DNA from 3 places in the Pseudomonas nanhaiensis genome. Region 2 is predicted to be linked to each of the others. Evidence: riboswitches for the same ligand, from Rfam matches in the RefSeq annotation. Region 2 holds a riboswitch; each other region holds the start of a gene.
The links. Region 2 has a riboswitch for cobalamin ahead of KEM63_RS01490 (cobaltochelatase subunit CobN). Riboswitches for the same ligand answer to the same signal wherever they lie in the genome.
Positions count from the first base shown of each region.

Region 1: another riboswitch for cobalamin. It lies ahead of KEM63_RS15170 (TonB-dependent receptor domain-containing protein); the one in region 2 lies ahead of KEM63_RS01490 (cobaltochelatase subunit CobN).
Region 3: another riboswitch for cobalamin. It lies ahead of btuB (TonB-dependent vitamin B12 receptor); the one in region 2 lies ahead of KEM63_RS01490 (cobaltochelatase subunit CobN).

Region 1 is NZ_CP073751.1:3,304,691-3,314,579, reverse strand. It holds gene thiL (thiamine-phosphate kinase) at 1-195, shown strand, start outside; gene KEM63_RS15195 (phosphatidylglycerophosphatase A family protein) at 188-682, shown strand; gene KEM63_RS15190 (retropepsin-like aspartic protease family protein) at 749-1,399, shown strand; gene ribA (GTP cyclohydrolase II) at 1,517-2,128, shown strand; gene KEM63_RS15180 (hypothetical protein) at 2,128-2,553, shown strand; gene KEM63_RS15175 (cobalamin-binding protein) at 2,553-3,392, shown strand; gene KEM63_RS15170 (TonB-dependent receptor domain-containing protein) at 3,443-5,257, opposite strand; cobalamin riboswitch at 5,363-5,557, opposite strand; gene dxs (1-deoxy-D-xylulose-5-phosphate synthase) at 5,587-7,500, opposite strand; gene ispA ((2E,6E)-farnesyl diphosphate synthase) at 7,643-8,530, opposite strand; gene KEM63_RS15155 (exodeoxyribonuclease VII small subunit) at 8,527-8,763, opposite strand; gene KEM63_RS15150 (sulfite exporter TauE/SafE family protein) at 8,834-9,610, opposite strand; gene KEM63_RS15145 (16S rRNA (uracil(1498)-N(3))-methyltransferase) at 9,648-9,889, opposite strand, start outside.
Region 2 is NZ_CP073751.1:319,621-329,509, reverse strand. It holds gene KEM63_RS01515 (NAD(P)H-dependent oxidoreductase) at 1-452, opposite strand, end outside; gene rfbF (glucose-1-phosphate cytidylyltransferase) at 465-1,241, opposite strand; gene KEM63_RS01505 (NAD-dependent epimerase/dehydratase family protein) at 1,308-2,348, opposite strand; gene KEM63_RS01500 (DUF2149 domain-containing protein) at 2,612-2,911, opposite strand; gene KEM63_RS01495 (MotA/TolQ/ExbB proton channel family protein) at 2,889-3,365, opposite strand; gene KEM63_RS01490 (cobaltochelatase subunit CobN) at 3,370-7,644, opposite strand; cobalamin riboswitch at 7,727-7,859, opposite strand; gene KEM63_RS01485 (hypothetical protein) at 7,902-8,075, shown strand; gene KEM63_RS01480 (DUF2188 domain-containing protein) at 8,101-8,325, opposite strand; gene ligD (DNA ligase D) at 8,346-9,889, opposite strand, start outside.
Region 3 is NZ_CP073751.1:2,160,336-2,170,224, forward strand. It holds gene KEM63_RS09715 (cobalamin-binding protein) at 1-83, opposite strand, end outside; gene bluB (5,6-dimethylbenzimidazole synthase) at 80-727, opposite strand; gene KEM63_RS09725 (cobyrinic acid a,c-diamide synthase CobB) at 724-2,016, opposite strand; gene cobO (cob(I)yrinic acid a,c-diamide adenosyltransferase) at 2,013-2,621, opposite strand; gene KEM63_RS09735 (hypothetical protein) at 2,618-3,193, opposite strand; gene btuB (TonB-dependent vitamin B12 receptor) at 3,232-5,052, opposite strand; cobalamin riboswitch at 5,166-5,410, opposite strand; gene cadR (Cd(II)/Pb(II)-responsive transcriptional regulator) at 5,533-5,985, shown strand; gene fdhF (formate dehydrogenase subunit alpha) at 6,278-9,247, shown strand; gene KEM63_RS09755 (helical membrane plugin domain-containing protein) at 9,247-9,729, shown strand; tRNA gene KEM63_RS09760 (tRNA-Asp) at 9,791-9,867, opposite strand.

The DNA of each region.
Region 1 (9,889 bases), 670 kb from region 2:
GACGACTACGTCTTGCTGTTCACCCTGCCGCGCGCGAGCGAAGCGCAGCTCACCGTGTGGCGTGCCGCGGGCTGGCCGATTGCCGTGATTGGTCGTGTAGTAGGCGGCGAGGGCGTCTGGCTCGACCGTGGCGACGGCCTGGAAACCTATTCCGGAGTCCCCGGCTATCAGCATTTCGGAGGTACGAGTGTCTGAATCCCGCGAGCCCGTCCCGGCTTCGGTATGGCGCAACCCGGTACATTTCCTCGCCTTCGGTTTCGGAAGTGGTGCCGCACCGTTCGCGCCCGGTACCTGGGGCACGCTGGCGGCGATGCCGTTCATCCTGCTCTGGCAGCAACTGCCGGTTGCGGGTTACGCGCTGGTCATCGTGCTGGCGACGCTGCTCGGCATTTGGCTGTGTCAGCGCACCGCCGATGATCTGGGTGTACATGATCATGGCGGAATCGTCTGGGACGAGTTTGTCGGCGTATGGATCGCGCTCTGGCTGGCGCCGCCAGGCTGGGCGTGGTTGCTAGCCGGCTTCGTGCTGTTTCGTCTGTTCGACATCGCCAAGCCCTGGCCCATAGGCTGGGTCGACAGGCGGGTTGGTGGCGGGCTGGGCATCATGCTTGACGATATTCTGGCCGGCTTCATGACGCTCGGCGTGCTGTGGCTTGCCGAGCTGGTCGTCGTGCGCCTCTAGACGCGCTGGACAGCCGTTCTGCGCATCGCTAACGTGAGTCATCAGCTGGCAAGGGACCGCTTGTGCATGAAGACCATACGACTGTCACTCTTCGCGTGTTTACTGATGTTGCCTGCGGCAGGCGTGCTTGCTGCGCCCGATGTCAGGGTGGTGGGCCTGTTCAATGACGCAGCGGTGGTTACCATCGATGGGCAGCGGCACATGCTGCGCGTCGGCCGGCCCGGCCCGCAGGGCGTGGAGCTGTTGGCCGCCAGTAGCCGCAGTGCGACCCTGCGTATCGACGGGCAGGCGCGCGAGTTCGGTCTGGAGACCGACTACAGCGAAGCCTATACCGATCGCGAGAAGATCCGCGTCAGCATCCCGCGTGGCGCTGGCGGGCACTACCGCACCAATGGCTCCATCAACGGTCAGGGTGTTGCGTTCATGGTGGACACCGGCGCGACCAGCGTGGCGATGAATTCCGAGCAGGCCAGGCGACTTGGCGTCGACTACAAGCTCGACGGCACGCCGATCAAGGCGACCACGGCCAGCGGGCAAGTCTCCGGTTACCGGGTCAGTCTGGCGCGGGTCAAGGTCGGCAACATCGAACTGAGCAATGTGGACGGGCTGGTTCTGGAAGGTGCCTTTCCCCTCGAGGTGCTGCTCGGCATGAGCTATCTGCGTCGGGTGCGGATGGAGGACCAGGGCACGGTGATGGTGCTCGAACAGCGTTACTGAAACAGTCGGCGGCAAACGCGTCATGCGCCGACATTCATCCGGGCGAGAGCGTCGCCGCCACGGGCAGCACCTGCTACTATAGCTCCCCCTTTTCAAGCGGTCAGACAGGAGATTGGAGTGCCAGTCACCTTTGTTGCGTCATCCCAGCTTCCCACCCAGTGGGGCACGTTCACCATGCATGGATTCCTCGAGCCGGGTACCGGCAAGGAGCACGTTGTGCTGACCATGGGTGACGTCGCTGACGGCCAGCCGGTGCTCGGCAGGCTGCATTCGGAATGTCTGACCGGTGATGCGCTGTTCAGCCTGCGCTGCGACTGTGGCTTTCAGCTCGAGGCGGCGCTCAAGGCGATCGCTGCCGAAGGTCGGGGCGCACTTCTGTACCTGCGTCAGGAAGGACGCGGTATCGGACTCATGAACAAGATCCGCGCCTACCATCTGCAGGACAATGGTGCCGACACCGTCGAGGCCAACGTACAGCTGGGCTTCGGAGCCGATCAGCGTGATTACGCCATCTGCAAGCCGATGCTCGCGCATCTGGGGATCACCAGTCTCAAGCTGCTGACCAACAACCCGCGCAAGGTCAAGGCGTTGGAAGATATCGGCATCGGCGTGGCGGACAGGCTGCCGCTGCAATTCGGACAGAATCCGCATAACAGCAAGTACCTGGCAACCAAGGCGGGCAAGCTCGGCCACCTGCTAGGCAACCTGCATCAGGCCGAGGTCGAATAATGGTCGAGCCACGTACTCACTGGCAGGCATTGAAGCGTAACTGGCGGATGCAGTGTGCTGCCTCGCTCATACTGCCAGTCGCCCTGGTCTGGTTTCTCGGTGACTGGGAGCCGGCCTGGCCGGAAGGGGCAATGCTGCTGTTCGTCGTCGGGCTGCTCAGCATGGCGCCGACCCTATGGCGGTTTCGCACCTACAAGCGCGCGTTGATCGAGGCGGATGCACAGAGTACCTCCACGACTGCCGAGGACGCCTGGAGCCGGCTCCATCATCAGCAGCTGATGGGGTTGCTGCACGCCAAGCTGCCTGGCTGGGTCGGCATGCTCCACTATGTATGCACCGCCGAGCTGGTGCCGCTGGTTCTGCTGGTACTCGCCACGCAGGGCATCATGCTGCTTTATCGCCCGCCGTCTGCCTGGGTGAAGTAGTGCGGGCCTGGCTGACCGGCGCGCTGCTGTGCCTCAGCCTTCCGCTGTCGTCTGCCGAGCGTATCGTCAGTCTTGCGCCCTTTCTGACCGACATGGTCGTCCTGTTCGAGTCGCAAGACCGGCTGGTCGGCGTGATCGATGACCAGTCGCTTCCCAAAAAGCTTGAGACCGTGCCACGCGTTGGCGCCTACCAGTCGCTGTCGCTTGAACGCATCGTCGTGGCCCGTCCCGACCTCGTGCTGGCGTGGACCTCGGGCAATCCGGCCGAACTGCTGACGCGTCTTGAGGCGCTGGGGATAGACGTGCGTCGCTTCGACCCACAGACGCTGGCGCAGATCGATGCGATGACCGTGGAGCTGGGCAGTGTGCTGGGGCGCAGGGAGCGAGCGGCTGAGCTGAGCGCCGCCTTCCGATCCCAACTGGATCGTACGGCTCGACCTGCCGGAACGCGCCCGCCGAGGGTGTTCGTGCAGCTCTGGGATGACCCCATCTTCACGATCGCCGGCGAACAGTTGCTTAGTGATGCACTGCGTCATTGCGGAGCGAGAAACATTTTTCACTCCCAGGCCGGGTTGTCACCGCAGGTCAGCGTCGAGTCCGTGCTGGCGGCAGATCCTGAATTCATCATCGCGCTGGCAGATCAATCGGAGCGGGCGCAGGTATGGCTGAACCGCTGGCGGGCCCATCAGGGCATTGCCGCCGTCAGGCATGCGCGGCTATATGCGCTGCGCAGCGACACATTGGTCAGACCCACTCCGGCCATCGCGGAGGGAGTATCCGAGCTCTGCCGGCTGTTGAATCCGAGCAAGAGCGTTGTCGAAGGTGGCCAGGTTCGCTGACCGGCTGGCGTGGAGGCAGCACCCAGTCAGCAGGGTGCTGCCTGCCGACTTCACATCTCCGGCGTCCAGGTCATCGACAGCCGCGCATTGAGCTGCTCCTCCTGGTAAGAATAGACACGTCCGGCCGTCGAGTAGTTGGCCAGGCTATAGTCACGCTCAAGAAGGTTGCTCACGCTGAAATCCCACCGCAGCGAAGGGAGCATATTCCAATTGGCCCGCGCCTCCAGCGTGCCGAAGCCGGACAGGGCTTGCGCGTTGGCCCGGTCGTTATAGCGCTGACTATTGGCGATCACGCCGAAGCCGATGCCGACATCGCCGAACCGGCGATCGACGTCGATGCTCAGCGTGCGCTTGGCCCGCCGCGGCAGTTGCTTGCCGGTTCCGCGCTCGCGGGGATCCAGCCAGGCCGCGGAGGCGGCGGTTTCCCAGCCGAGCACATCCATCCCCACACTCAGTTCCAGTCCGTGAATTCTCGCCTCTGAGATGTTCTGCGCCACATAGAACGGGTCGAGGAGAATCATGTCGTCGATGTCAGTCCGAAAGGCAGCCACCTGCAGGTCGGCGTGGTCCAGTTGGCCGCGCCATTGCAGTTCGTAGCTCTTGGAACGCTCGGGGTTCAGTAGTGGGTTGGCGCCAAAGGCCGTGTAGAGGTCGTTGAAGGTCGGAGCTCGGAAGCCTTCGCCATAGGAAGCCACCAGGCTCTGGCCGTCAGCAATCGGCAAGATCAGTGCGGCATTGCGTGTGTTGGCATGGCCGAACTGTTCGTTGTCATCGTGCCTCCAACCGAGCTCCACGCCGAGGCGATCGCCGCCGAACCGGTATTGCACGAAGGCAGCCTGATTGTAACGCTCGGTCCGGGTGAAGCTCGAGTTGCTGTGCAGGCGGTCCTCGCACCAATCCAGGCCAGCCTGCAGCTGGTGCGCGTCCCTCAGCTTCAAGGTATTCAGCCAGCTGGCCGAATCGCGGTAGGTGTTGTACGTGTATGTCGCGAGATCATAGCGGCTGTCGCGCTTGTCTTCGGCATGACCGGCCTCGAGGCGTGTCGTCCAGAGCGGATTGGCCTGCCATTGCAGATGGGTCGACGCAGTGCTCAGCCGGAAATCGTCTTCTGGATTGCCAAAGAGGTCGTACTCGGTGTTGCCCGATTGTTCAGCTAAACGGACGCCCAGCTCAACGGCGTCGGTCACCCAATGATCGACGCTCAGGTTGTAAGCCTCGTTGCGGTAGCCGTCGCGATCCTGGTCCCCGCCCTGATTGTGGCGCGTGCGGTCGAAGCCGGCGGTCTCGCTCAAGGTTGCGCCGATGTCGAATGTCGTGCGCGCGTCGCCGCCGGAGAGCCCCAGGCTGCGCACATAGGTCTGATTGCTGCCGATACCCAGCTTCAATCTGGGCTGCAGGCCCGGGGTACCCCGACGGGTGAATATCTGAATTACACCGCCGATCGCATCCGAACCATAGATCGCCGAGCGCGGCCCGCGGATGACCTCGATGCGCTCGATGTTCTCGATATTCAAAAACTCCAGGCTGGGCTGGCCGGCCGATGCACTACCGATGCGCTGGCCATCCACCAGCACCAGGCTTTGCGTCGCGCTGGTGCCGCGCATCGACAGGGTGGTCAGGCTGCCCAATCCACCGTTGGTGGTGATTGATACGCCAGGGATGCGCCGTAGCAGCTCGGCCACGGATCGGGGCTGCAGTCGTTCGATATCGGCGCGGGTAAACACGTTGCTGGCAGCGGCAGTGCTGCCGGCTGGCTGGGGCTGCCGCGAGGCAGTGATAATGCTGTCGCTCAGGGCGAGGGGGCCGGCCGCGAGCGCGCCGGTCGGCAGAAGCAGGGCAGGTAGCAGAAACAACGACTTGTTCATGAATATCCTCAAAAGCAGCTTTTGAGGAGGGCGAAAGTCGGCCAGGCTTGAGGTTCGAAGGGAATCGGCCGCACGCCTGCGCTGACCGGTGGCGCCCTCCGCGTCACCTCAGCAATCATCAGGGCCGGTCTCCGGGCTCACGACATCGAGCGGGCCGCCTTCCCATGCTGAAGCACAGTGGCTGATGGCGCGCTCTGCAGGCCTGGCCTGCGGTCGTTTACCGTTGCGGGGGCAGCGTCGGAGTTGCACCGACTTCCCGTTTCACCCGGCATAACCGGGCACCCTGCGATTGAAAAGCCGACGGACTTTATTGGTTCGGCGCGATGGGGTCAAGCCTGCCTGATCGTCGGTTCACCAGACAGTGCCAGCCGAGCGCGTACTGCCTTCTCGATACCGGGGGCGTCAAGACCGCATTCAACCAGCATTTCCGATGGCTTGGCGTGTTCGACGTAGATGTCTGGAAGTCCGAGGTTGAGAACGGGCTTGCTGATGCCTTCGGCAAGCAGCCACTCGTTCACCGCGCTGCCGGCACCACCCATGACGGCATTTTCCTCGACGGTAACCAGCAGGTCGTGGTCCTCTGCCAGCTGGCGAAGTAGATCGGTATCCAGCGGCTTGATAAAGCGCATGTTGGCCACGGTGGCGTCCAGCGAGGCGGCAGCGGTCAGTGCGTTGGCGTGCAAGGTGCCGAAGCAGAGCATGGCGACCGCGCTACCCTGGCGGGTAATCACACCCTTGCCGATTGGCAACGGTTCGAGCGACGGGTCGATTGCTGCGCCCGGGCCGATGCCGCGCGGATAGCGGACAGCGGCCGGACCGGAAAACAGGAAGCCGGTGCTGAGCATCTGCCGCGTTTCGTTTTCATCGGCCGGGGCCATGATGACCATGTTGGGCAGGCACCGCAGGTACGACAGATCGAAACTGCCCGCATGGGTCGGCCCATCTTCGCCGACCAGGCCCGCACGGTCGATGGCGAACAGGACATCGAGATTCTGCACTGCGACGTCATGCACCAGTTGATCGTAGGCACGTTGCAGGAAGGTCGAATAGATCGCCACAACCGGCTTCATGCCTTCGCAGGCCATGCCTGCCGCCAGGGTCACTGCATGCTGCTCGGCGATGGCAACGTCGAAGTAGCGGTCCGGAAAGCGTTCGCTGAAGGCGATCAGGTCGGAGCCTTCCTTCATCGCCGGGGTGATCCCGACCAGGCGTTTGTCCTGTGCAGCCATGTCGCACAGCCATTGACCGAAAACGTTGGAGTATTTCGGTTTGCTGGCGCTTGCCGGTGTCGCCGGAGCGGGTTTGGGCTCCAGCTTGGTAATCGCGTGATAGCCGATAGGATCGGCTTCAGCCGGAGAAAAGCCCCGGCCCTTCTGGGTGATCACATGTAGAAACTGCGGCCCCTTGAGCTTGCGCATGTTCTTCAGCGTGGTCACCAGAGTCGGCAGATCGTGCCCATCGATAGGACCGATGTAGTTCCAGCCCAGCTCCTCGAACATGGTCCCCGGCACCAGCATGCCCTTGGCATGTTCTTCGGTGCGCCGTACCAGCTCCCAGGCCTGGGGAATCTTCGACAGGACCTTCTTGCTGCCCTCGCGAACATGCGAGTAGGTGCGGCTGGAGAGAATCTTGGCCAGATAGTTGGACAGACCACCAACGTTGCGCGAGATGGACATGTCATTGTCGTTGAGGACCACCAGCATGTCCGGCTCGACGTCGGAGGCATGATTGAGCGCTTCGAACGCCATGCCGGCAGTCAGTGCGCCATCGCCGATGACCGCGACCGTGCGCTGCTCCAGACCGCGCAGACGCGCGGCCACCGCCATGCCCATGGCAGCGCTGATGGAGGTGCTCGAGTGTCCCACGCCGAAGGTGTCATAGGGGCTTTCGCTGCGGCGGGGGAAGGCGGCCAGGCCGTCCTTCTGGCGCAGGGTCTGCATCCGTTCGCGTCGGCCGGTAAGGATCTTGTGCGGATAGGCCTGGTGGCCCACATCCCATACCAGCCGGTCCACCGGCGTCTGATAGACATAGTGCAGCGCGATGGTCAGCTCGATGACGCCGAGACCGGCACCGAAGTGTCCGCCGGTCTGACCTACGCTCCACAACAGAAACGCACGCAGCTCGTCTGCGAGCACGAGCAGGCTGTCATCGTCCAGCCGGCGCAGTGTCGCGGTGTCGTCGATGCTGTCCAGCAGCGGGGTGCTAGGACGCTCGCGTGGTATTTCGTGAAAGGTACTCGGCATCGATACTGCACTCTGGGTGCCAGCGCGCTGGCGAAAAATCAAACCGGCAGTTTACCCGATTGACTCGGCTTGCCCAACTGCGCTGCCGGTTTGCGGCTGGCCACGGTTCCGCAGACCGGTCCGAGGCCGGATGAGCAAGCCTTCAGAACCGGCGCTGAACGATGTAATCGGCGAGCTGGCGCAGGCGCGAGGCATTCGCACCAAGACCTTCCAGCGATTCCAGCGCCTGGTCACGCAGCTGCAGGGCGAGGGTCTGGGCCTGCGCGAGCCCCAGCAGGGCCGGATAAGTCGGTTTGTCGCGGGCGATGTCGGCACCCTGACGCTTGCCCAGCGTGGCGGTGTCGCTCTGCACGTCGAGAATATCGTCCTGCACCTGAAACGCCAGACCGATCGCCCGGGCGTAGCTGCGCAGGCTGTGCAAGTGCTCCGGCGTGGCCCGAGTGCTGGCCAGGGCGCCGAGCTGGACTGCGGCACTGATCAGCGCCCCGGTCTTGTGCAGATGCATGTCTTCCAGCGTGGCCAGATCGAGCTTCCGGCCAACCGAGCCGAGGTCGATCGCCTGACCGCCAACCATCCCCTGCGGGCCGGCGGCCGTGGCGAGCAAGCGGATCATGTCCAGCCGCGTCGCCGGGCTGTAGTGCTCTTCCTTCGCCAGCCAGTCGAAAGCCAATGCCTGCAGTCCGTCACCGGCGAGAATGGCGGTCGCTTCGTCGTAGGCGCGGTGACAGGTCGGCTGACCGCGGCGAAGGTCATCATCGTCCATCGCCGGAAGATCATCATGAATCAGTGAGTAGGCGTGGATCAGTTCCACTGCCGCCGCGGCGCTGTCGGCCTGCTCGAATTCTCCGCCCAAGGCTTCGCAGCTGGCGTAGGCCAGCAGCGGTCGGACGCGTTTACCGCCGATGGTCACGCTGTAGCGCATGGCGGCGTAGAGTCGGTCGAGCAGGGGGTGCTGATTAACCAGCTGAGCGGTCAGATGCCGATTGATGCGCTCCTGACAATGCTGCAGGTAATCGGCAAAGGGACTCATTCGGCTTCGCCGTCGAAGGGGGTGGTCGTCAGTGCACCGTTCTGCTCGATCAGCTGTTGAACCTTCTGTTCGGCGAGTGTCAGCGCCTGCTGGCATTCCCGGGTCAGGGCGACACCCTGCTCGAAGGCTGTCAGCGACTGTTCCAGACTCAGGTCGCCGCTTTCCAGCCGCTCGACCAGTGCCTGCAGTTCGCCAAGCGACTGTTCAAAAACCACCGGTTTCTTCCGGGCCATGCGGTTACCTCGGTTATCTGGACTGGATCGGGTCCCGGCGAACATTACCCAAGCCGACCCGGGGAATCAATCAGGCATACACGTCGTGAAAATAATATAGCGTCAACGACCAGGCGATCACCGTGACGACCCGGCGAAGCCAGATGTTGGGCAGCCAGCGGGCGATCAGTCCACCACAATAGCCACCGCTGATGGTGCCCACGAGCATGATGCCCAGTGCCGGCCAGTGCACTGCGCCGGCAATGATGAAAGTCAGTGCGGCGACGCTGTAGATGACCGACGACATCAGGCTCTTGATCGCGTTGATGCGGGCGATCTGCGTATGCCCGGAGATCGCCAGACTGGCGATCATCATGATGCCCATCCCGGCACCGAAGAACCCGCCGTACAGCGAGACGACCAGCTGCGAGCAGAAACCGGCCGGCGTCAGATGTTCGCGTCCACGCTGAGCGGTATCGAGCCGTGCCACCTGTTTGCCCAGCCAGGCGCTGAAGGTAAACAGCAGCGTAGCCAGCAGCAGCAGCCAGGGCACCAGGGTGTAAAACATCTGATTGCTGGTGAGCAGCAGCAGGAGGCCGCCAGCCAGGCCGCCGGCGGCGGCCGCGATCATCAACGGGACCAGATAGCGGCGGAACGACAGACGCCGCAGTTCCGGGCGCAGCGCCAGCGCAGCGGAGACGCTGGCCGGCCACAGCGCCACGGCATTGGTGGCGTTGGCGGTAACCGGAGCGATGCCAACCGCAAGCAGCGTGGGAAAGGAGAAGAACGTGCCGCCCCCCGCCAGCGCGTTCATCGCTCCGGCGGCGAAACCGCCCAGGGCGATCAGCGCAATCTGCATCAAATCCATGCTGGTTCCTGATCGAGGAAGAAAGGCAAGCGCTGCGCTAGAAATCGCCCCACAGCTGCTGAACGACACTCAGCGCGACCACGGGCGCCGTTTCCGTGCGCAACACCCGGGGACCGAAGCGCGCCGCAACGAACTCCGCGGCGACCGCCCGGCTGATTTCCTCTGGCGAGAGCCCGCCCTCGGGGCCGATGAGCAGGCCGATCGATGCGGGGCGGGGCCGACTGGACAGATCCTGCTCGGTGCGATGGTGCAGAACCAGCTTGAGCTCGCACTGCAGTG
Region 2 (9,889 bases):
ACGCCGGCAGAGTCAGCTCGCGTTTTCAGGATCGGGCCGATGGTGCCATCGAGTTCGGCGTTCATCTGTACCACGTGCTTGCCGTGCTCCAGCGCCGCCAGTACCGCGTGTGCGGCATATTCGATCGAGCCGGTCACCTCTATGATGGCGTCCAGCCCGTCCGCACCAGCCAGGGCTACAGCGTCCTCGGTGACCGCGTAGCGTCCTTCGGCGATCGCCTGCTCCAGTTCGGCGCGGGTGTCGCAGCGCTGCGGCTGGATGCCCAGCTGATCGTATACCCCTACTGCACTGGCGATGTTGCGGTTGGCAACCGCGCACAGCTGCATGCCCTGCACTGCCGTCATGATCTGCAGCGCGATGCCGCTTCCCTGGAAACCGGCACCCACCATGCCGACGCGAATCGGCCGGCCTTCGGACTGGCGTCGTGCCAGGGCCGTATCAACGATAATCATCGGATTCTCCGCTCAGTCGTTCCAGGTTTTCCAGGGCGCACCGGTCGCCCAGATATCTTCCAGAACGACCTTGTCACGCAAAGAATCCATGCTCTGCCAGAAGCCGTCATGGTGATAGCTGCCTAGCATGCCGCGCTCGACCAGGCGATCCATGGGCTCGTTCTCCCAGACCGTCTGATCACCATCGATCAGCTCGAATATTTCCGGCTCGCAGACAAAGAACCCGCCATTGATCAGGCCGCCGTCCTTCGCGCCCTTCTCACGAAAGGCCTCCACTTCGTTGCGATCGTCGTTGAGCCGCAAGGCGCCGTAGCGGCCCGGCTGGGTTACAGCGGTCAGGGTGCACCACTTCTTCGATTCGCGGTGCTGGCGTACCAGGGCGGTGATATCGACATCGCTCACGCCGTCGCCATAGGTCAGACAAAAGGGGCCGTCAGAAAGAAATTTGCGGGCGCGCCTGAGCCGCCCGCCGGTCATGGTGTCGCCGCCGGTATCGAGTACGGTGATCTTCCAGTTCTCCGGCAGATCGTCATGCCACTGCACCTCGCCTGTACTCAGGTCGATGGTGTAATCGCTGCGCTGGCCGCGGAAATTGAGGAAGTAATCACGGATATAGTCGACCTTGTAACCGCCCAGGACGACGAACTCATTGAAACCATGCTGCGCGTACATCTTCATGATGTGCCAGATGATCGGGCGGTTGCCCACTTCAACCATCGGCTTTGGTCGGATCGAGGTTTCTTCGCTCAAACGTGTCCCGAAGCCGCCCGCAAAAATTGCAACTTTCATATCAGCCCCTCCTTAAATTGGGCAAATTCAATGGCTAGATTGGACTGGCCATCTGCTGGTTCCTGGTTACTGCCATGTCAGATCCTCCGAAAGACGCCCTTCCTCGATGTGCCCCTGCAACACGTGCAAACGCATCAGCGGGGAGGAGCGGAACTGCGCATCGTTGAAATTCATGCGCTTCAAACCGCGAATCAGCTGCTCGATCGACATCTCCAGAGTGACCTGGGGCTGATGATCGGGAGCCAGCTCGCGAAACAGACTGAAATCGACCTTGTAGGAGCGGCTGTCGACTGGCGCGTCGGTATTGATGCTGACGCTGGTGCCGGGAATGGCCTGGGCCACGGCATTGGCCAGGTCACGGACCTGATGGTTGCGCTCGTCGTTGCCGGTATTGACCCGCAGAAAGCGACCACCGTTGTCAGCTGGACGCTGGACAGCCCAATCGATCGCACGGGCCATGTCGGCCACATCGATCAGCGGCCGCCACGGAGACCCATCGCTGAGCACGGTGATCTGGCCGTCGCTGAGCGCACAGGCGACAAAATCGTTGAGCACCAGATCGAGACGCAGGCGATCTGACATGCCGCAGGCGGTAGCAAAGCGCAGGCAGGTGATGACCATATCGGTGTCGATGGTCTCCAGCTCCTGCTCCGCACCGATCTTCGACTTCGCATAAGCGGTCATCGGCGCAGTCGGGTCCCGCTCCGTGCGCGGTGCGCCCTCGGCTACGCCATAGATGCTGCAGCTGGAGGCGAACACGAAGTTGCTGACGCCGGCAGCCGCTGCGGCGCGGGCGATGGCCACGGTAGAGCGCTGGTTGATGTCCGCCGTGACCCCGGCGAAGCGATTGCCCATCGGATCGTTGGACACCGCAGCGAGCTGGACTACCGCGTCGTATCCTCTGAGCATGTCCGCCGTGACATTGCGTACGTCACCGTACATCTGCTCATGCAGGAACCGCTCCGGGACGCTGGTCGCGCCCGTCAGACAATGGGCGAAGTACGCGTTGTCGAAGCCGTGGAGAATGGCATCCGGGTGCCGCTGAGATAGTTCGCGGGCGACAAGGGGGCCGATATAACCGAGATTTCCGAGAATAAGAATTTTCATGGTCTTCCATGCACCGGTGGGGAGGAAACAAGTTGATACGAAACAGATTGAAACAATTCGAATGAACGCCTGATTTGGCAGTGGTTCAAACGCAAAAGTTCCGCTCATCGCAAAATGACATCAGGGGATTCGACGAGTGCCCCGCCTGCCGGGGCAAAAGGTCACCGCATGTTGCCGAAACGCCATGAACTGGCCGGGTACAAGGCCTCGGTGACAGAGAGGGGGAAAGAGGGGGGAAAGATCCCGACAGGGGCTTTTGCCGGTCAGTCGCCGATCAGGATCAGCTTGCCGGTGTCGGGGTCGCGGTAGACCTTGCCGAGACTCTCCAGCCCTTCGCCGCTGTTGCCGTTGAGACTCTCTGGTACCTGTGGCAACTCGCGACCGCGCTCGATGGGAACGGGCTGACTGGAATGCTCGAGCCGCGCCAGCAGGTCGGTTTGTGCCACCAGCGCAGCAATCAGCCCGCAGGCGAAGACCAGCACCACATCGACCAGATTCGCCAACGGTCCGAGCGGGTCATCCTCGCCGGTGGCAAAGCGGCTAGAGCGCCAGCGTCGGCTCATCGCTCCGCTCCTGCTGTCTGGCCGCTTCCATGGCGTCGAGCAGATCGTCGTACCAGCGACGACGCAGGCGCGACAGGGCGAACCCGAGAACACCGGCCAGCAGCCCGAGCACGGTGGTGTCGAAGGCGACGCGCATAGCCACACTGAGAATCTGCACGTTGCCGTCCCCCAGCGCAGCCAGCCCCGGCCCAAGAGGAATCAACGTGCCCATCAACCCCAGCATCGGCCCGACACGGCCGATCAGGTCGGCACGATCCAGGCGACGACGCGCCAACCGCTCGACGGCCTCCACCGGCATCAGCGCCCAGCGCGCAAGGCCGCCGAAGCGCTCGCCGATCGCGATACCTATGTCGACCACCGCCACCACCAGCAGCGCGAACAGCCCCCAGGTCACCGGCTTGAGGAGCCAGCCGACCAGAAGGTGCAACCAGGCAAATACCTGACTATCGAACATGAGCCTACCTCGCCAGAGTGCGACCGCGGCCGCGCCAGATGCCCAGAGCAAGCAACAGCAGCAAGATGACCAGACCGACCAGCGCACTTGCCGTCATGGCCCGGCCACCCTCGCCTTCGTCGGCCTCGGCCGTTGGCTGCTGCTGCTCGGACCGCTCCAGGGTGACCTCGCTGATGCTGCTGGGACCAGAATCCTGCTGCGCCGGCTGCCGGGCAGCCTCGCGCCGATCATGCAATGCCTGGCGCAGCGCTTCCGGCAATTGCGGCTCCAGCCAGTCGAGCATCGGATGGTCGGGACTGGTATGACCGCTGCCCGGTAGTCCGTGTTCACCAACCAGCTGTGCAAACTGGCTACCCAGTTCGGCGACGGTTGCCTCGTCAGCCTCCCAGAAGCCCTTCTCGATCGCTACCAGCATGACCGCCAGCATGTTGGTCTTAACGTGCACATTGGCGCCCTGCTCGAGAAATGTGTCCAGCCCGATGTCATAGCGATCGTCCATGTACACTGCCTTGACTTCCTCCCAGGCTGAATCGCGGATCAGATCGGGATTGGTCACCTGCCAACCCCACAGGTATTCGATGAATTCGCTGCCCATCGTGCGGGCGCCGGCATAGTCGTGCTGCATCAACGCCTCGATCCAGGCCGGATTGAGGAAGCGCCCGCGCAGCTCGGCGGTCAGCGCACTGCCCAGCGGCTCGAGACGCACGCGCTGCGGATCGTTGTGCCACATGACGATATTATCCGGCGAGCTGCCGCTCAGTTGCTCGACCGCCAGGCTGAGCCCGCCCAGATAGTCGAACGCATCGTTGTTGTCGATCAGGCCATAGAGGTTACTCGAGCGCCCCAGATAGGTGCGATTGACCTGCCGCAGATTGTCCTCGAACACGCCCTGCACGGCCTCGCCCTGCTGGTCCAGCCCGTAGGCGTGGCCCATGCGGGAGACGTAGGCGTCGGCCAGTTCGCTGCGCTGGTCCCAGCTGCCGGAGCGCTCGACCAGGGTGTTTACCCCGGCGCCATAACTACCCGGGGCGACACCGAACAGCCGCAACGATGCCAGCCGCCCAGCCTGCTCGTCTCCCAGGCCTTCATCGAGCCTGCGGGCTGCATCGGCCACCCAGTTGGCCGCTACCCTGTTCTTCTCGAGACTTTCCTCGCCGCCGCTGCTGATTGTGTTGCCCAGCGGCGCCAGCGCCGCATCCAGCGCGGCATTCAACGCAGGGAAGTCACGGCGTATGGTGGCCGAGGCGCCATCGAGCGCCAGCAGCACACCACGTTCGAGCAACGCCAGCTGGTCGGCGTAGAGGTCGCGAAAGAGCCCCGAGGTGGTGAACAGAACATCACGGCGTTCGCGGTCGCCTTCCAGCGGTACCCGGCGGATGCCCTGGACGATGCCACGGCTGTTCCACTGCGGCTCGATGCCCAGCAAATCGAGCCCGAAGCCGACGATCGCACCTTCGTCGCGCACCGTGTCCGAAGCCCACAGCACCACCGCCTCGCGACTGCCCGGCTCGACGGGCTTCTGCCGCGCCTGACTGGCAAGCTCCTGACCCAGACCCCAGCCCACGCGACTCGGTAGCAGGCTGCTGTCGAGCGCATGGAAGTTGCGACCGGTGGGTAACACTTCAGGAGTGCGCACCGGGTCGTTACCCTTGCCGGGCTGCACGAAGCGCCCATCCAGCGCCGCCATCAAGGCGTTCATTTCCGCGGCGGGCGAGTCGATCAGGGCCTGGCGATGCTCGACGGCTGAGTCACCCATCGATGCCAGCAATGTGTCGACGGCGTCATCGGTCCAGGGTCGGCCAAACACATGCAGACCCAGCGGCATGAAGCGTTCTTGAATGTTGGTCAGGTAGTGGCCCACCTCGTGCACCAGAAGATCATCGTCGACCTGCTCGAAGGCGATACCGCGCGCCGCGAGGGGATCAGCCATGGATTCACGCAGCTCTTCCTCGAGCCCGGCCTGGCTGACGATCGACTTGATCTGGGCGATAGTCGCCCGCCGGGCCGGCCCGTCATGCTGGCCGCTACCGGTCTCGAAGCTCTCGATGAGCTGGCGCAGCTGCAGAAGATGATCGTACAGCGGCGTGACGACCAGCGGCGGCGTAAGGTGGTCGACCATCACTGCCAGCCCGCGGCGCTTGGCCTGAATGCCTTCACCGACGCCGTCGACTATGTAGGGATAGATGCTGGGCACGGCATCGATGATCTGCAGCGGATAATCTTCATCGCTCAACGCCGCGCGGCGGCGCGGTAGAAACTCGTAGGTAGAATGACGGCCCAGATGAATGAGCGCATCGGCTGCGAAGTCCTCGCGTAACCAGTGGTAGAACGCCAGGTACTGATGCGGGGGCGGGAAGACCAGATTGGCGTGCAGCAATTCCTCGTCGATCTCCCAGCCGCGCGGTGGCTGCGGCCCGATGAAGACGTTGCCGAAGCGCAACCCGGGCAGCAGCAGGTCGCCTTTGTGCACCATCACGCTGCCGGGCGCCTCGCCCCAGCCGCGCAAGCCCTCGACGCCGGTAGCGGCAAGCGCCGCGACCCGCTCCTCGGCGGCAGCCCAGTCCGCCTGGGACGGCTGCTCCAGCGCCTGCTGGTAAAGCGCTTCGAGCTGCGCCAGCAGATCCAGGGCACGCTCGCGTGCCGGGTGCTCCACGCCGTCGAGCACGTGATGAAGTTCGCTGCTGCCCTGCTCCAGCACCTGGGTGGCTCGCTCGAATTCCGAGGCCTCCACGGCGCGACGCAGTTGGGCGTGCCAGTAGCCAAGCGGTCCCTGCTCCATCTCGGCGCGCAGGGCAGCAGGCAGACCAGCGAACCAGTCACGGTAACTCTCGCCACTGACGCGTTGAATGTGTTGCGCCATCTCGGCCAGCGCGTCGTTGTGTTCAGGCAGGTTGACCCCACGCTCCTGCAGCAGGTCGAGCAGGGCATCGGCCGACGCGGGCAGCGGACCGGTAGCGTACCCCTCGGCCTGCAGGCGACGAAGTATTTCCAGCAGTGATTGGGGTACGTCGAGATTGTCCGCACCGATATTGTGGCGGCCAGGCGGATGGTTGTAATAGATGATGCCGACCCGCTTGCTGGCATTGTCGGTGTCCTGCAGGCGCTGCCAGCCGCGAACCCGATCGGCCAGTGCCTCGACCCGTTCGGCGATCGGAACGCTGAAGCCGTAGCGGATACCGCTGACCGGATCTTCGCGCGCAGATTGCCAGGTGGCCAGCGCCAGCGGCTGGCTGGCGCCCTGCAGTTCCGGCAGCGCCAGCTGGTAATGCACCTTGTCGCGCCCGATCCCGTCAGTGGAGAGCTGCCAGGCCTGCTCATCCCGATCATCCAGACGCAAGCCCTTGATCACCGGCACATCGAGCCGGGCCAGAAGCCTGCTGGCTTCTTCGCGGCCTTCGCCGCCGCCCATGACGAAATCCTGCAGCACCACCACGGCGGCCAGCGGCGCCTGTTTCCGCTCGACCAGCCACTTGAGCGCCGATACCGTGCCTTCACCCCAGTCAGCAAACACGCTGACGCAGCCCAGCTTGCGGTCCGCCAATGCCTTACAGAGCTGGTCGTTGAGTTCTCGGTCGCCGCTGCGATCGGCGCGGCTGTGATCTATGATCGCCACGCTGCGGCCATCGCTCCATTGCAGTTCTTCGAGGTCGCGGATCGCGCCGGCCTGGTAGAAACGCCATGGCGGGCGCGCTACAGGTGCCGCGACGTTCACCCGGGGCTCGCTGCGCGCGGCAAGCCAACCCAGCAGCCGGGCGATATTGTCGCTGCCGCCTGCCAGCCAGTAGCTGCGCGCCTGGATCCACTCGGCCTGCTGCGGATGCGCGCGCTGCATATCCGCGACCCACTTCGACAGATCATTGCCCGGCTTCTGCGCTCCCAGCAGCCGCGCCTGATCGGCATTATCGAACGTCGGAGCGCCAGCGCTGCGGGAGAGCGCCACCAGGCGCTGCTCGCTGTGCATTATGAAAAGATCCTTCCCCGGCCAGCGCTGCAACAAGGTGTGCAGGCGTTCGGTTTCCGGGCCGAACAGACCGACCGCCAGCACCTGCGTGCCATCGTTCAGCCAGCGCTGGATTTCGGCGTCACTGAGCTCTGCAAGCTGCTCCGGCGTCCGGGCGCTGATCGGGACCTGGGCCCCGGAGTCAGCGAAGCTTGCAGCGGCCGCCGCAAACTCGGCAGCGCTGTACTGGGAAACAATGGCGTTGATCCGGGCGTGACCCAGAGCCGGCCAGAAGAGGCCGAAGAGAAACAGCAGCAAGAAAATTCGATGGTGTCGCATGCCCACTCCGTCATGACGTGGGCTACCGACGACAGCAGAAGACGCATGTTCTGCAATCCATCGGGAAGTCGCCCACCGCAACCTAACCTGAGGGAGTGTGGGCTGTATCGGGCTCGGTCGTCCGGGACGACCCTACCGTTGCGGGGGCAGCGACAGCATTCGACTGTCTTCCAATTTAACCCGTCGGAACGGGCACCACGCACTCCATGTGCCGCGCGTCAAAGCGTGGCAAGCGAAGCACCATACGCAGGGCACACGTGGGAATCAAGCACGCGGTCAGATTCGGTGGGCAGCAATCAGAAAATCAGCATGAGCAGGCCAATGATGACCAACAGGCCGATGAGGAAGATGATACCGACCGTACTGGCGAGAAATTTAAGCATGCGACGCTCCTGAAAAAGGGGGATTCACAGGGTGTGACCCGAACCTGACCGGTAGGTTCGGGCCAGGCGCGCTTCAACCTTCGCTACGGGCCGGGTCGGCGCTGCGCGGATAGGTCCGCTCTTCCTGGATGCTCCCGTCCTGCAGATGAATCTTCACCGAGCCAGTCTTGCCTTCCATGAATTCCTTCATCAGCGTCAGCATCTCCTTTTTGGTTTGCGCGCGCCTTGCCGGCCTCGATGCGCCTTCCTTGATCAGCTGCCAGCCATTGTCGGTCGGGGTGACGTGATAGTTCTGCATGAGCGTACTCCTCGTTGGGGTCAACGTTTCAAACCGAGACGTTCGCGCATCTCGGCAGTAATGGTCTGCTCAACTTCGGCATAGCCGGCCCAGGGATCATCATCCAGCTCCTCGAGCCGTTCGTGCAGGTTATGGACAGTCCAGAGGTTGGCGCTCGGGATCTCGGTAATCTCCTCGCGGAAGATGGGCACCGATACCGGCATGCCTTCACGGGTGCGCGCGGCGAAGGGGCCGATGGTGGTGGCACCCTGGCTGTTGCGCAGATAGTCGATGAAGATGCGTCCGACGCGATTCTTCGGCCCTGACACCGCAGAAAACCGTTCGGGAAGCAGCTTGGCCATATGTTTGACGATGGCCTGGCTGAAGCTTTTCACCTCGCTCCATCCGGCAGACGGGGTGAGCGGGACCACCAGGTGGATACCCTTGCCGCCGCTGGTCTTGGCAAACGACTGCAGCCCCAGCTCGTCGAGCACTGCCAGTGTCAGCTGGGTCGCTTCGACCATCGCCTTCCACGGCAGCGCCGGATCGGGATCAAGGTCGAGGATGAAGCGATCGGGCCGTTCCAGATCCGCGGACGTTGCATTCCAGGTGTGGAATTCGATGGTGCCCATCTGCACCGCGCCGATCAGCGCCTCAGCGTTGTTGACCATCATCACCGGCTGGCCGGAATATTCCTTGCCCATGGTTTCGATGCCGGGGATGGCCAGACGGTCGGCGTTCTTCTGGAAGAACAGCTCGCCAGCGAGGCCCTCGGGGGCGCGGACCAGCGCTACAGGGCGATTCTGCAGATGGGGCAGTATCCAGCCGGCGACCCGGGCGTAGTACTCCGCCAGCTGCAGCTTGGTGGTCCCGCTACTGGCATCGATCACGCGGTCGGGGTGGGTGATGCGCAGATTCGGTCCGGCGTTGCCAGCCGCCTTGCCGGTCTGCTTGGCGGACCCGCCCCGGGCACCGCCCTGCGGCGCCGCGGCTGGCTTTTCGGCGACGATATCCGTCGCCGGCTTGTCGTCTCGCAGCCCCTGGAATACAGCGTGCCGCACACTGCCATCCTTGGTCATCTCGGCGTACGAGACTTCCGCCAGCAGCTTCGGCTTCAGCCAATGAACGCCTCGCGCATCAACTCCCTTTGGCGGATTGGCAAGTGCCGGCTTGTCGACTTCCAGCGGTTTGAGTTTCCTGTGGATGCTGCGCAGGCTCGCTTCATTGAAGCCTGTGCCGACTTTGCCGGCGTAGCGCAGCTCGCCACTGTCGGCATCGTGCAGACCCAGCAGCAAGGCACCGAATGCGCTGCGGCTGCCCTTGGGTTCGCTGAAGCCGACGATCACGAATTCCTGCCGGTGCTTGCACTTGAGCTTGATCCAGTCGTTGCTGCGCCGCGACACGTAGCTGCTGCCCGAGCGCTTGCCGATCAGCCCTTCCATCTTCATCTGGCAGGCGCTGTTGAGCATCGCATCGGGCGATTCGTCGAAGTCTTCGGAAAATCTGAGAATGTCGTCTTCGCTGCGCTGCAGCACCTCTGCCAGCGCAGCGCGGCGCTCCTCCAGGGGTACCTTGCGCAGATCAC
Region 3 (9,889 bases), 1.8 Mb from region 2:
GCTATGCGCCGGTCTTCGCCCAGACGATAGAGCACTTCACAGGTTTCGGTAGACAGGCAGACGATACGCTGCGGTCCCTTCATTGCTGCCCCCAACTGTCTGTAAACACCAGTTCTTCCAAAGGACGGGGTTGGGCCCAGCCCTCCTGCTCCAGCATGGGCCGCGTGTAGAACTCGGCCACCGGTCCGAGACACAGCACGGCAACCGGCCTGGCGTCGGATGGCATGTTCAGCAGCTCTGCGAGCGCAGCAGGGTCGAACAACGACACCCAGCCCATCCCCAGACCTTCGGCACGTGCAGCCAGCCACATGTTCTGGATCGCGCAGGAAAGTGAAGCCAGATCCATTTCCGGCAGCGTGCGGCGACCGAATACATGCTTGTCACGCCCGTCCGGAAGCGCGGCGATCAACAACTCTGCGCAGTCGAGGATGCCTTCTACCTTGAGTTGCATGAAGTCATCGCCCCGTTCACCCAGCGCCTCGGCGGTCAGCCGACGCTCGGCCTCGACCAGCGCATGAATCATGCGGCGACGCTCGAGTTGGGAAATGCGAAGAAACCGCCAGGGCTGCATCAAACCGACGCTCGGCGCATGGTGGGCAGCCTGAAGCAGTCGGGCCAGCACCTCGGGCGCCACCTCGCCGCCGCAGAAATGGCGCATATCACGCCGCTCCCGGATGGCACGGTAAACAGCCGCACGTTCGGCGTCGGAAAAGGCCTGGTTACTCATGGCTTGAACAGCGCCGCCACCGCAGCCGGGTTGCCGGGGAAATATAGATGAATGTAGGAAGCCGTCAGGCGACCGATGCGATACACCGCTTCGGCCGTGCGCTTGTAGTTCGGACATTCGCCACGCGCCAGGAAAGGGAGCTCGCAGTGCATGGACGAATGATGGAAGGTGTGCCCGCGCAGCCGGCCTTCTGGCAGATCGACTTCCTGCAGCGCCAGCGCGGCCAGACGTTTTTGCATCGTTACCTGGCCCGGCACCAGCCCGACCAGTTCCGCGGTCCTGCCCTCTGCATCCGTCAGCGTCTCAGACAGATAGAGCATGCCGCCGCACTCGGCAAGGATCGGCTTGCCCGCGCGTTGGTGCTGACGGATCGATCCCAGCATCGATGCATTCGCCGACAGCGCTTCCAGATGCAGCTCGGGATAGCCACCTGGCAGATAGAGGCTATCAACCTCGGGCATCGCCACGTCCGTCAGGGGAGAGAAAAACGTGAGCTCGGCGCCCAGGGACTGAAGCACATCCAGGTTGGCCTGGTAGAGAAACGCGAATGCCGCGTCGCGTGCCACCCCAATGCGCACGCCCTCCAGCACCCGCGCCTCGGGTGCGCGCGGCTCGCCAGAAAAGCTTACCGCTGCCGGCAGCGTCGCACCGGCACTCGCCAGCAAGGCGTCAGCTGCTGCATCCAGACGGGCATCGAGATCGGCCAGTTCATCGGCTTGCACCAGGCCAAGATGCCGGCTGGGCAGTGTGACGTCTTCGCTGCGCGGGAGTGCGCCGTACCAGTGCATACCCGCCGGGAGGCTGTCGCGCAGGATCTCGCCGTGACGCGCGCTGCCCACCTTGTTGCCCAGCACGCCGGAGAACGGCAGGTCTGGCTGGAAATGCGCCAGCCCATGAGCCATCGCACCAAAGGTCTGCGCCATGCCCGACCCGTCGATAACGCCCATCACCGGCACGCCGAACCGCCGAGCGAGATCCGCCGCCGACGGGTTGCCGTCGAACAGACCCATCACGCCTTCGATCAGAATCAGATCGGCCTCGCCCGCGGCTTCCCAGAGCATGCGCCGGCTTTCCTGCTCGCCAATCATCCACAGGTCAAGCTGATAGACCGGTTGGCCGCTGGCGCGCCTGAGGATCATCGGATCGAGAAAGTCCGGGCCACACTTGAAGACCCGCACGCGACGCCCTTCGCGGGCATGCAGTCGGGCCAGCGCAGCGGTAACCGTGGTCTTGCCCTGCCCTGAAGCCGGTGCCGCGACAAGCAGCGCCGGGCATGTGCGATCGGTCAAAACTCCACTCCCTTCTGAGCCTTGATGCCCGCCTTGAAGGCGTGCTTGACCACGCCCATCTCGGTCACCGTGTCAGCGGCTTCGATCAACTCGGGCGGGGCGCCGCGTCCGGTCACCACCACGTGCTGATGCATCGGCCTAGAGCCGATGTCCTTCACCACCTGCTCAACCTCGAGATAACGGTACTTCAGCGCAATGTTCAGCTCATCCAGCACCACCAGGGCGATGTCCGGATCGCTCATCAGCTCCACGGCCACAGCCCATGCAGCCTGAGCCTTGGCCATGTCGTCCTTGCGGTCCTGGGTTTCCCAGGTAAAGCCGGCGCCCATCACGTGATAGCGGACTTCGTCAGGGAAAAGACGGAAAAACGTCTCCTCGCCGGTGCTCCGCGCACCCTTGATGAACTGGACGATACCCACCTTGTAACCATGGCCGAGCGAGCGAGCGGCCATACCGAAAGCAGAACTGCTCTTGCCCTTGCCGTTGCCCGTCAGCACCAGCAACAGACCGTGCTCGTCCTGCGCCTGGGCAATCTTCTCGTCCATCACCGCCTTCTTGCGCTGCATTCGCAGGCGGTGACGTTCATCCCGCTCGGCGTCGCTCACACGCGGTGATCCTGCCCGCCACGAAGCGGCGCGGCAGCGTAGAATGCGGCGTACAACAGCGCAGCGATAGCGACGTAAAACGCCATGGTCGACAGGTACTGCGGGTAGTAGACGGCGATGCGTTCAAGCATGCCGACGAAGGTCGGCTCGGCGTACCGGCCCGAGAAGAAGTAGAACCCGCCGCTGGAGAACAGCTGACACACCAGCGCGCTGCCTGCCATGACAGCTGCCAACGTCGACAGGCTGCGGACGCTATCCTGATGCCAGCGGGCGTAGAGGCGACCGCCGAACCAGAGGGCACCGTAGGCCGGAACCAGCATCCAGTAGGCAACGGTCATGCAATGGTGGCCGGCATTGGTCCAGCCGACGCTCATCACATCCATGAAGGTTGCCTGCAGGAACAACGCAGGGAAAACCCAGCGCGGGCGCAGCAGCACGCCAGCGAGGAAGAACACCGCCCATGAGGCGCTCGGCAGGTCGACCAGATTGAAATGGCTGCCGCGTGTCATTGCCATCAGCAGGACCAGCGCAATGCCGACCGCAATCTGGCTACGTTTTGAAAGTTCGAGCATGTGTTTCCCCTTTTTTGCTGTCGTTATAAGTCAACTGTTCAGATCGGTTGGTAGCGCAAGGTGAGATAGCCTGCCCGCCCCGGCTGCTGATAGGTGCGAGCGGTTTCGTAATCATTGTCGAACAGGTTGGTGACGCTGACCTGAACGCGCCAGGCATGGCTGAACCAGTACTGCGCGCGCAGATCGACTGTATTGTAGCCAGACAATTCGTTGGTGTTCGCTGCATTGTCCCAACGACGGCCTTCCGTATGCAGGCTGGCTCCGACGCCGATCGAGCCGAAGCGGCGGTCTACGTCCAGATTGAACAACTGCTCGGCGCGGCGCGCCAGGAGATCACCCTGATTCGCGCGGTTGGACCGATTGGCCGGGTCCTGCAAGGTGAGATTGCCGCGCCAGTCCCAACCCTGCCACTGGCTGCCTACATCAAACTCGATGCCACGGATCACCGCACGATCGATGTTGTAGGCGCGGAGCCCGTCGCCCTGGTTGAAGTAGGCAATCAGGTCTTCGATCTCGTTGCGAAACACCGCGACGGACCAGTCTCCCCAACCATGATTCCCGTTCAGGCCCACCTCGACGTTGCGAGAGGTCTCGTCAGTGATACCGGGGTTGCCGTTGATGGGATGGTAGAGTTGGTTGAAGGTGGGCGCCTTGTAGGCGGTGCCATAGCTGGCGGTCGCCTGAATGGCGCGGTTGACGGCAAACCCATAGCCGATACTGCCGGTATTGTGGCGGCCATGCTCCTGGTTGTCGTCGCTGCGTACGCCTAGTTGCCAGCTATGGCGGCCGAAGTCGGCGAGGTATTGGGCATACACGCCGTGGTTGTCCCGGCTGTCTTCACGGAAGTCCGTGGTGCCGTTGACCGAATCCTCGAGATAATCGTAGCCGAGGGTCAGCAACTGATCCGTGCCGACCTGCAGGTCGTTCTGCCAACCGAAGCTGTCGCGACGGGTATCGATGCGTGTGTTGAACACACTGCCATTGAAGGTATCGAGCTTGTCCTCGCTGCGCCCTGCCTGCAACGTGACCTGCCAGGGCTCGAGCGGAGCAAAGGCTGCTCGCGCTCCATAGGTCTTGAGCACGTTATCGGCATTGGCGAGGCGGCCGGAATCGAAGTCGTTGTGCGAGCGCACTTCGGTAAGATAGCCATCCAGCGCCAGACCGCTGTCGAAGCGATAGCCGCCGTTGAGGCTGGCCGACAATTCGCGATACCCGTCATGGTCCGGCTCCGGTGCAGGTGAGCCCGGCCGCGCATCAATGCCACGCGTATCCAGGCTGCTGACGCCAAGGTTGTACCAGGCGCTGCCCTGTCCGCCCGACACACCCGCACTGCCGGCGTGATGGTTGTGGCTGCCGGCGGTGATCGATGCATAGGGCGTGACGCCGTCCTGTTCACCGCGTCGGGTGAATATCTGGATGACGCCACCGATCGCTTCCGAACCGTACAGACTGGAGCGCGGCCCTCGCACAACTTCGATGCGTTCGATCAGCTCGACCGGCAGGTTCTGCCAGGCCGCATCACCGGTTGTGGCCGATCCCGTGCGCACGCCGTCGATCAGTACCAGTACGTGGTTGCTGTTGCTGCCTCGAATGCTGACCGTCGTATTCTTGCCCGCGCCGCCCGTGTTTGTCAGGCTGAGTCCGGGTACCCGGCGCAGAAGATCCGGCACATTGTTGGCCTGCAGACGCTCGATTTCGTAACGGCCGATCACACTGGTCGCGGCGATACCGGGGGTGGTGCTCTGAGTGGTTCGGGTGGCCGTGACCACCTGATCGTCGAGGCGATAGGGGTTTGCTACGGATGACGTGGAAATAGCGAAGATGGCCGCGGCGACCGAGGCGGAAAGAAGAGTATTCATTGGTGTCTGGCTGCTCCGTCGTGCCTACCCGCACGACCCTGCTGTTGGTAATGCAGGGGCGAACAACGCTGGCAGACGGCACGCGAGCCGCACACCCGCAGAAGCCCGCCGCTCTGCTGTGAAAGCGTCAGGCCGGTCTCCGGGCTCACAAGTGAATGATCCATCACATGGATCGTCGATTCGGCGATTGCACCTTCCCATGCCGAGGCACAGTGGTCTGAGCGATCGCTGCCGGCCAGATGGCTGGCGGCACTTGTATACCGTTGCGGGGGCAGCGCCGGGTTTGCTCATCGAGCGTACCGGCTTCCCAGTTTCACCCACCGAATCATTGGCGGGCACCTGAAGCAGGCGCAAGGTTAGAAGTTTTGTAACAAGGCGTCAACGGAGATTGCGGTTCGGCGGTGCATTGCGGATAGCGGATTTGCCACAACGCCTGCCAGTCGTCACCATGAAACGGGACAGTCTGTCAGGAGTCGCGTCATGAGGATCGGAGAGTTGGCCGCCGTCACGGCGTGCCCGGTAGAAACCATTCGTTACTACGAGCGTGAGGGGTTGGTCCCTGCCCCGTCCCGCCTGGCGAACAACTATCGAATCTACGGGCGCGAACATGTAGAGCGGCTGACGTTCATTCGCAACTGCCGCTCTCTGGACATGACGCTGGAGGAGATCAGACGCTTGCTGTCCCTGCGTGACCAGCCGAGCGAGAGCTGTGATTCGGTGAACAGTCTGATCGACGAGCACATGCGCCATGTGCAGACACGCATCGATGCCCTCCATCAACTGCAGGCTCAGCTGGCTCAGCTACGGGATCGATGTGCCGGCTCGCAGGACATCGACCACTGCGCAATCCTTGGGCAATTGAAAACCACTGGTGCGCTGACGCCGTCGGAGTCCGACGGCAGCCATGTCGGCCGCAGCCACCCTCATCGCTAGGCGCTCAGGCTGCGCGGGGACGCTGCAGCCGGCAGCAGGCGGAAACCGGTCCGGTAGCCGTGAACGAATCTTTCCCATACCAGTCCCAATCCGAAAGCGAGACCACCAAAACGTCGTCCTAGACCAGATGGCCAGGGTTCGCTCGTTTGGCAACGCCGGTTCGCCGGCGGGAGCAGTGGTTCGTTCGCGATGGTGCGACCTCACCATCTGTTGCCAGAGCGCTTCGAAGAAGGCGCAGGATGCCAGGAAGGTCCAAGCCGGATGAGCACCAGGCCCCATAACAGGTGCCCTGATGAGCAAAGCGACAGACTGCACGATTATCTACGACGGACAGACACTGACCGGCAAAGCGGATCAGCCTCTGGTCGAATTCCTCGGCGAACACGGCATCGATCTGCCGCATGTCTGCTATCACCCGTCTCTGGGACCGTTGCAGACCTGCGATACCTGCTGGGTGCTGGTCGATGGCGAGCTGCAGCGCGGCTGCACCTTGAAAACCTCCGAGGGGCTGGCGCTCTCCAGCACCGGCCAGGCGCAGACCGCACGCGGCGAAGGGATGGACCGTCTGCTCGCCAAGCATGAGCTGTATTGCACCGTCTGCGAGAACAACAACGACTGCACCCTTCACGACACGGTCGTGAGCATGGACATTCCGATTCAGCGTTATGAATTCCAGCGCACGCCGCACGAGAAGGACCATTCCAACCCGTTCTATACCTACGATCCCGACCAGTGCATCCTCTGCGGACGCTGCGTCGAGGCCTGCCAGAATGTCGAGGTGAACGAAACGCTGAGCATCGACTTCACCATGGAGCGTCCGCGCGTGCTGTGGGATGGCGGCGACACCATCGAGGGATCAAGCTGCGTGAGTTGCGGGCATTGCGTGACCGTGTGTCCCTGCAATGCGCTGATGGAAAAGACCATGCAGCCCGATGCGGGCCCCTTCACGTCCATTCCCCAGGAGGTGAAGCGTCCGATGATCGACATGGTCAAGACCGTCGAACGCACGATCAGCGCCAAGCCGATCACTGCGATTTCGGTCATGGACAAGCACTGGCGGCAGCCGGAGGTAAAGCGCACCAAGACCGTTTGCACTTACTGCGGCGTCGGCTGCTCCTTCGAGATGTGGACGCGTGATCGACAGATCCTCAAGGTGCAACCAGTGGAAAATGCGCCGGCCAACGGCATATCTACCTGCGTGAAGGGCAAGTTTGCCTGGGATTTCGTCAATGACCCCAAGCGTCTGACGACGCCGCTGATCCGTGAGAACGGCAAATTTCGCGAGGCGAGCTGGAACGAAGCACTGGATCTGGTGGCGCGACGATTCATGGAAATCCGCGACACCGAGGGGCCTGAAAAGATCGGGTTCATCGGCTCGAGCAAGGCCAGCAACGAAGAAGCCTATCTGACGCAGAAGATCGCCCGCCTGATCATCGGCACCAACAGCGTCGACAATTCCTCCCGGTACTGCCAGAACCCCGCAACCAAGGGACTCTTTCGCACAGTGGGTTACGGCGGTGATGCCGGGAGCATCGCCGACATGGAGAAGGCCGACCTGATCGTCATCGTCGGCAGCAATCTTTCCGAGAATCACCCCGTCATCGCCTCCAAGCTCAAGGCGGCGCGCAAGTTGCGCGGCCAGAAGCTGATCGTTGCAGACGTGCGCGGGCACGAGATGGCCGAGCGTGCCGATATCTTCCTGCGGCCGAACGCCAGCACAGACATGATCTGGGCCTCGGCGATGGCGCGCTACATCCTCGACAATGACCTGGCTGATACCGAGTTCCTGCGAACCAAGGTCAATCAGGTCGAGGAGTTCCACCAGTCGCTTGCACCGTTCACCATGGATTTCGCCGCCGAGAAGACCGGCATCCCCAGGCAGCAACTGATCGACGCGGCGGAGATGATCGCCGCAGCTGAATCGGTCTGCCTGTTGTGGGCCATGGGCATTACGCAGCACAGCCATGGCGCCGACACCAGCACGTCGCTGTCCAATCTGCTGCTGGTCACTGGCAACTATGGCAAGCCGGGTACCGGCGGCTATCCCATGCGGGGTCACAACAACGTACAGGGCGCCAGCGACTTCGGTTGCCTGAAGAACATGTATCCCGGCTACGAAAAGGTCACCGACGAGGCAGTTAGAGCCAAGTGGGCCAGAGCCTGGGGCGTCCCGCCCGAGCAGCTTTCAGACGAAGTAGGCTCGGACAACTTCCTGATGGTCCAGGATGCCGGCACCGACAAGCTCAAGGCGATGTTCATCATCGGCGAAGAGACCGCCTTCTCCGACGCCAACAGCCGCAGGGTTCACAGCTCCTTCACCGGGCTGGAGTTCATGGTGGTGCAGGACATCTTCCTCAGCCGCACCGCCCAGTTCGCCGATGTGGTGCTGCCGGCCTGCCCCAGCGTGGAAAAGGAAGGCACCTTCACCAACACCGAGCGCCGCATTCAGCGCTTCTACCAGGTCATGCCGCCACTGGGTGACAGCCGCCCGGACTGGGAGATTCTGACCGATCTGGCCAAACGAATGGGTCACGATTGGGGCTATACACACCCCTCCGAAATCATGGCCGAATGCGCGCAAATCTCCGACATGTTCCGCGGCGTCAGCTACGACCGGCTGGAAGGCTGGAAGTCCCAGTGCTGGCCGGTCCGCGAAGATGGCACCGACACGCCCCTGCTTTATACCGACGGGTTCCATACAGAGGACGGCAAGGCCGTGCTGTTCCCGCTGGAATGGAAAGAGCCGGCCGAGGGTCCGGACGCCGAATACGATCTGATGCTGGACAACGGGCGTATGCTTGAACATTTCCAGGGCGATAATCAAACCGGACGCGGCGATCGCGTGTTACCTCTGTCCCCCAACTGGTTCGTCGAGGTCAGCCCGGAGCTGGCCAAGGAAAACGGAATCGAAGACGGCACCTGGGTTCGCGTGACCTCGCGCAGAGGGTCAGTGGACGTCCAGGCCCTCGTGACCGAGCGGGTACGCGGCAAGACGCTGTTCATGCCGATTCACCAGGGCAAGCCGGGGCTCAACCTCCTGACTGGCGAACACCATGACCCGGACGTGAACACGCCGGCTTACAAGGAAACGGCGGTCAAGCTCGAAGTGTTGCCCCGCGAGCGGGGGCCGTCGCCGCTGCCGGCTCACAACTTCCGCAACGGCAGGCGCACACCGAACGAAGGCGTACCCGTGGAAGTGAAATGGATGCAACCGGACTACGTGGAACCGCCCGTTCACGCACCTCAGCCGGAGAAATTCTGATGGCAGAACCAATCGATTATGACGTCAAACCCACGCCCATCGGTCCCGACGCGCACGAAGAGCTCGAGCGATTGCTGCAAAGCCTGCATGAAGGCGGCGTTCTGCGCTTTGCCAACGATCTGGTGTCATCCAAGAGCGAAGTGACCAAGGTGCTGGTCGACGGACTCAATCAGGAAGGCTCCCTCAACGCGGTTCAGAACCTGTCGATTCTGCTCATGGCGCTATCGCGTATCGAGCCAGGGGAATTCTACAAGGTGGTGTTCGGGCTGAAGGATGCCATGACAGAGCTGAGCCGACACGCACCACAGAACAAGCGTGAGGATGCGCCTGGCATCACCGGCGCATACAAGATGCTACACGACGACAAACTCTGGGCTTCGCTTACGCCACTCATCGGCGCCCTTAAGGTGTTCGCCGAGCGCCTGGGTGAGGATACCGAGAAGCCGGTCACCAAGTTCACCGGCAAGCAGACCGAGCTGTAACTCCGACAGCGGCGCCTGAAACGAAAAAAGCGACCCAAAGGTCGCTTTTTTAATCGAATAGTGGCGCAGCGGACGGGACTCGAACCCGCGACCCCCGGCGTGACAGGCCGGTATTCTAACCGACTGAACTACCGCTGCGCGTTGGCCCAGCGACTCCGCG